2 linked regions of the Labrenzia sp. PHM005 genome follow. The protein of the gene in region 1 binds, or shares a complex with, the protein of each later gene. Links are inferred from orthologs where the notes say so. Each region holds a gene or a part of one and is shown in the gene's direction. Other genes may lie near its edges. The genes, in order: accB and accD.

Evidence for each region.
Region 2: the proteins of accB (region 1) and accD are in contact, whole or in part, in a solved structure (PDB 8UXZ), measured with the Escherichia coli proteins. The link is inferred for Labrenzia sp. PHM005 from one-to-one orthologs.

The regions. Positions count from the first base shown.
Region 1 is NZ_CP041191.1:3,481,682-3,484,736, reverse strand. Bases 260-2,989 are described here. They hold accB (acetyl-CoA carboxylase biotin carboxyl carrier protein), read left to right. Parts: upstream 260-1,246; coding sequence 1,247-1,732; downstream 1,733-2,989. Other genes in these bases: accC (acetyl-CoA carboxylase biotin carboxylase subunit), read left to right, coding at 1,748-2,989; FJ695_RS15805 (DsbA family protein), read left to right, coding at 260-956. Outside these bases: FJ695_RS15810 (M48 family metalloprotease), read left to right, coding at 1-123; more of FJ695_RS15805, read left to right, coding at 180-259; more of accC, read left to right, coding at 2,990-3,055. UniProt on the Escherichia coli protein: This protein is a component of the acetyl coenzyme A carboxylase complex; first, biotin carboxylase catalyzes the carboxylation of the carrier protein and then the transcarboxylase transfers the carboxyl group to form malonyl-CoA.
Region 2 is NZ_CP041191.1:907,371-910,589, forward strand. What follows is about bases 326-3,219. They hold accD (acetyl-CoA carboxylase, carboxyltransferase subunit beta), read left to right. Parts: upstream 326-1,239; coding sequence 1,240-2,199; downstream 2,200-3,219. Other genes in these bases: trpA (tryptophan synthase subunit alpha), read left to right, coding at 326-1,058; FJ695_RS03895 (folylpolyglutamate synthase/dihydrofolate synthase family protein), read left to right, coding at 2,339-3,219. Also shown: FJ695_RS27945 (hypothetical protein), read left to right, coding at 1-56; more of trpA, read left to right, coding at 225-325.

The DNA.
Region 1 (3,055 bases):
GCTGCAAAACGCTACGCCGCACGTGCTCAAAAAAGTTTGAAGCGAGGTTCAGCCGCTTGGCTTCAAGCTGATGATATTGTCGCCTACAAACCACCTAGCGTGCCTGGTCAAAGAAGGCGCTGATTTTTTGGACCCAATAACTGCTGCCGCCTTGGACGCCGCAGTTTCAGGAGCAACACATGAACCGTAATTCGACATTCTGGCGCCTACCATTGGCACAATGTGCTGCGTTGGTGGCCCTGCTCTTTTCCATTTTGAGCACGCCAGTGGTTGCCCAGGACATTGATCGTGGCGAAATCGAGAATATCGTTCGCGACTACCTTCTGAAGAATCCGGAGATCATTACAGAAGCTCTCGCAGAGCTGGACAGACGTGAAAAGGCAGCAGAAGAAGCCGCCCGCCGGGAAGTCCTGACCAGCAGCTCCGATATTCTCTACAACTCCACACGTCAGGTTGTTCTAGGGAACCCGACCGGATCGGTCACATTGGTCGAATTCTTCGATTATAACTGCGGCTACTGCAAACGGGCCTATGGTGACATGGTCCGCCTGATGGAAGAAAATCCAGACCTACGCGTGGTATTGAAGGAATTCCCGGTATTGGGACAGCCGTCCGTTGAAGCTGCTCAGGTGGCTGTAGCGGTGAATGAGGTCGCTCCGGACAAATATGGCGCCTTCCATGAAGCCCTGATGATGCGCCGCGGCCAGGCCAACCGGGCCAGCGCCCTAGAGGCAGCAACCAACGCCGGTATTTCCGAAGAAGCACTTTTGGAGGCTATGAGCACTGATGTGGCAGGCCAGACAATCGAAGAGGTCTACACGCTCGCCAACCGCCTTGGACTGACTGGAACACCATCCTATGTCGTTGGCGAGGAAGTCATCATGGGAGCTGTTGGCTACGACCAACTCAGCGCAAAACTGACCGACTTAAAGAATTGTGGTCAAACAACCTGTTAATCAAGCGGCTTTGAAACCGGAAATCTTTAGTTTTGACGCGGTTTCAGGGGTTTTCCTGACCCCTTTGAATGCCTATAAGAAGCTTGGTCCGGTTTCGTAGGGAAATCAGACAAAGTATCTAGATCCGCTTTACAGTTCGGCGGAGCAATAAGCGTGTTGCTGCTTAGCTAATATCTGGCCGTACTGACCTTTTGGGGTTGGCGCGGCCAAAATTGCGACTTGGAACAGATCGCCAATCAGTTTCCTGCAAGCGAACGCTTCTTGCGGCCCGAGTACGAGAGCCAGAAGACATGAATAAAGATAACAAGAGTTTCGACACGGCGCTGATCCGCGATTTGGCCGTTTTGCTTGATGAGACCAATCTGACCGAAATCGAACTGGAACAGGGCGAGACCCGTATCCGGGTCGCCCGTGAGATTTCGTTTACAGCCCCAGTCAGTGTTGCAGCTCCCGCAGCAGCGCCAGCACCGGTTGCCCCAGTTGCAGCTGCTGCACCGGCTGCAACCGCAGCTCCCGCCCCGGCCGCCGACGCGTCCAGCCATCCGGGCACCATCACCTCACCGATGGTTGGAACTGCCTATCTGGCGGCAGAACCGGGCGCAGCCCCGTTCATCCAGGTTGGCGACAAAGTCGCAGAAGGCCAGTCGATCCTGATCATTGAAGCCATGAAAACGATGAACCATATCCCGGCGACCAAAGCTGGCACGGTCAAGCAGATCCTCGTGGAAGACGCCCAGCCGGTGGAATTCGGCGAACCGCTCATTATCGTCGAATAAGGAGCCGTTCCGGCCATGTTCTCCAAAATCCTTATCGCGAACCGCGGCGAAATTGCCCTGCGCATCTTGCGTGCTTGTAAAGAGCTTGGCATTTCCACGGTCGCAGTTCATTCCACCGCGGACGCCGACGCCATGCATGTTCGCCTGGCTGATGAAAGCGTCTGTATCGGTCCTCCGGCCGCACGCGACAGCTATCTGAACATTCCGCAGCTTCTCGCCGCCTGTGAAATCACCGGCGCGGATGCGGTTCATCCGGGCTACGGCTTCCTGTCCGAAAACGCGCGGTTTGCGGAAATCCTGGAAGCTCATGACATTGTCTTCATTGGCCCAACCTCCGATCACATCAAGATCATGGGCGACAAGATCCAGGCGAAACAAACCGCCAAGGACCTCGGAATTCCGGTGGTTCCAGGATCTGATGGCGAAGTGACAGCGGCTGACGATGCCCATGCGATTGCGCGGGAAATCGGCTTCCCGGTTCTGGTGAAAGCAGCAAGTGGCGGCGGCGGCCGCGGCATGAAAGTTGCGCTGACCGAGGCCGATCTCGATACGGCCCTGTCTACGGCCCGCTCCGAGGCAAAAGCCGCATTCGGCGACGATGCCCTCTACATGGAAAAATATCTCGGCAAGCCGCGGCACATCGAGATCCAGGTTCTGGGGGACGGTCAAGGCAATGCAGTTCACTTGGGTGAGCGCGACTGTTCCTTGCAACGCCGACACCAGAAAGTTCTGGAAGAAGCCCCTTCCCCGTGCCTCAACCCGGAACAGCGCGCTGAGATTGGCGAAATCGTTGCCAATGCCATGCGCAAGCTGAAATACCGCGGCGTCGGTACGGTTGAGTTCCTCTACGAAAACGGCGAGTTCTATTTCATCGAAATGAACACCCGCCTGCAGGTGGAACACCCGGTCACGGAAATGATCACTGGCATCGACCTTGTCAATGAACAGATCCGGATTGCGGCTGGTGGCACCCTGGACATGAGCCAGGATGACATTTCCTTTGACGGTCATGCGATCGAGTGCCGCATCAACGCGGAAGACCCGGTCACCTTCGCACCGTCACCGGGCACGATTACCTATTACCACCCGCCGGGCGGTCTGGGCGTGCGCGTCGATTCAGGCGTTTATCAGGGTTACAAAATCCCGCCCTATTACGACAGCCTGATCGGCAAGTTGATCGTACACGGCCGCAACCGCGTCGAATGCATGATGCGCCTGCGCCGGTGCCTCGACGAGTTTGTCGTCGACGAAATCAAGTCGACCATTCCGCTGTTCCGCAATCTGGTTGAAAACCAGGATATCGCCAACGGCCAGTACGACATT
Region 2 (3,219 bases), 2.6 Mb from region 1 along the record:
TGGAGCGCAACGATATCGCAACCCATCTCTACAACAAGTACTTCGGCAACCGCTGATCCGATAGGACTGCGCGAAACGCCCGAAATTGCCGCGACGTCGACAATATGCAGCTTCTGAAAGCCATATCGGCAGTTCTTTGATTGACATCCCCTTGCCCGCTCCCCTACATCGCTTGGATGTTTTGCAGACGGACCCGTCTGCTGTATGGGCAAGAGGACAGCTGAATGACGGAAACGCGTATCGATCGCCGGTTTAAAGCCTGTGCCGAAGCGGGCCGCCCCGCATTGGTCACCTTTATTACAGCTGGCGACCCGGACCTTGAGACGTCACAAGCGATCTTGAATGCCCTCCCGGCCGCCGGTGCCGATGTGATAGAACTGGGCATGCCGTTCTCCGACCCAATGGCTGAAGGTATTCCGATCCAGCTCGCCAACCAGCGTGCGCTCGCCGCCGGGCACACAATGGATAAAACGCTGGACATGGTCCGCGCGTTTCGTAAACAAGATCAAGACACGCCGATCATTCTGATGGGCTACTACAATCCGATCTATGTTCGTGATCCGGTGAAATTCGTTCAGGTCGCCAAGGACGCCGGTGTTGACGGCTTCATTATTGTCGACGTGCCTGCTGAAGCGGATGACGAGTTCTGCATTCCAGCTCTGGACGCCGGACTGAACTTCATTCGTCTGGCAACCCCCACCACCGATGACAAGCGCCTGCCGGCCGTTCTGGCCAATACCTCCGGTTTCGTCTATTACGTCTCCGTGACCGGTATTACGGGCGCAAAAATCGCTGATACGGGCCGCGTTACGGCCGCTGTCAACCGGATTAAGGGTCATACGGATCTGCCGGTTGCGGTCGGATTTGGCGTCAAAACCGCAGAACAGGCTGCAGACATCGGCAAGGACGCGGACGGCGTCGTGGTCGGTTCTGTTCTTGTAAATGCAGTCAAGGACAGCCTGGATGCTAACGGAAAGGCAACGGACCGGACCGTAAAAGCGGTCGCCGATGTGGTTGCTGACCTGGCTTCTGGGTGTGCGCGGGCCCGCGCGGCCTAAAGCTAGATCAGCGGCTTTTCAGGTTGAATCGCTTGAACAGCCAAAAGCTGATCGATTTTAAGGTGGTAGAGCATCTTGTCTGCGTTCGCCTGAACACAGGATGCTCTAGGCCTTAAAAATGTACCTTTTCCAGCGGACACAGTCCGTTGTTGTGTAACTTTAGTAGACGGACGCGTTTGACGTGAACTGGATCAACTCAATTGTGCGCCCCAAGATCAGTGGTCTTTGGAAGAAGCGCGAAGTTCCGGAAAACCTCTGGATCAAATGCCCTGAAACGGGCGAAATGGTGTTTCACCGGGATCTCGAGGCCAATCTTTGGGTCATTCCAAGTTCTGGCCACCATATGCGTATGCCGGCACGCAAACGGTTGGACTCCTTCTTTGATGAAGGCAACTACACGCGCCTCGAAACACCGGATGTTACCGCCGATCCGCTCAAGTTCCGCGACAGCAAACGCTATACCGACCGGTTGAAGGATGCCCGTTCCAAAACCGGCGAAGAAGAAGCCATTCATGTAGCGCAAGGCAAAGTCAACGGTATGGACCTGACCGTTGCCATTCAGGATTTCGCCTTTGTCGGTGGATCTTTGGGCATGGCCGTTGGCGAAGCCATCCTTTCCGGAATGATGAAGGCGGTTGAAGACAAAACACCTTTTGTGATGTTCGCAGCTTCCGGCGGTGCGCGCATGCAGGAGGGGATCTTGTCGTTGATGCAGATGCCGCGCACCACAGCTGGTATCCAGATGTTGCGCGAAGCCGGCCTGCCATACATCGTGGTTCTGACCAACCCGACAACCGGGGGTGTCTCAGCATCTTATGCGATGCTCGGTGATGTGCACATTGCAGAGCCGGGCGCCATGATCGGTTTTGCCGGCCGCCGCGTCATTGAACAGACCGTGCGGGAAAAGCTGCCGGACGACTTCCAGACCGCTGAGTACCTACTTGATCATGGCATGGTCGACATGGTTGTGCCGCGTCAAGAAATGAAAGACACGATTTCCCGGGTTTGCGGTATCTTGATGAAACGCGAAGTCGAATTGCCAACAGTGGCGTTGGAAGCCCCGAAGGCTGAAAACAACAACGTGGAAGAGCCGACGCAGGACACCCAAGAACCGGAAAAACAGCCTGAAGTCGCTGAATAAGTGTAAGAATCTGACTGGCTGATGTCGCTTTTCAGCCATGGTCAGTCAGATCCGGGTGCTTTTTCGATTTCGCCTGCTGCTATGTCCTGCAGATGGCAAATAGCTAAAGCACGAAGTACAGGACCCTGCGGAGGGCCCCTTGGATCAAATCACAAGAATACTCGACCGGCTGCTAGCGCTGCATCCCAAAGAGATTGATCTCTCCCTGGGACGTATGCACCGCTTGCTCGACGCGCTCGGCTCGCCCGAAAAACGCCTACCACCGGTCATTCATATCGCCGGTACCAATGGTAAAGGCTCGGTGACGGCAACGTTGCGCGCCATTCTGGAAGCCTCCGGAAAACGCTGTCATGTCTATACGTCCCCGCATCTGGTCTCTTTCAACGAGCGGATCCGCCTGGGAACAGACGGAAAATACGTTTCTGATCCAGTGCTCTTTGATGCCTTGCAACGCTGCGAAGAAGCCAACGGCGGCGAAGAAATCACCTTTTTTGAGATCACAACGGCAGCGGCATTGTTGCTCTTTGCCGAACATCCGGCCGATGTCGTCCTTCTGGAAGTTGGCCTGGGCGGACGCTTAGACGCCACTAATGTCATCAATGAGCCGTTGGTGTCGGTGATCACGCCTGTCTCCATGGATCATGAGAAATTCCTCGGTGACGATCTCACCGTGATTGCAGCCGAAAAAGCAGGCATCATCAAACCGGGGGTTCCGGTGGTATCCGCTGAACAGGATCCGGACGTGCTCAAGGTGATCGAACGCCAGGCCGCGAGAAACAAAACCCGTGTCGATGTCTTTGGTCAGGACTTTGTTTCCCAGCTGGACCAAGGACGGATGACCTTTCAAGACGAAGACGGATTGCTGGATTTGCCGCAACCGGTTCTTGGCGGAAGCCACCAGTTCGCCAATGCTGCTCTGGCGATGGCCGCACTCAAAACAACGGGGTTGCTGCCAGACGAAGATGTCATCAGCACTGGGCTTAAATCCGTCAATTGGCCTGGTAGACTGCAGCCGCTTAC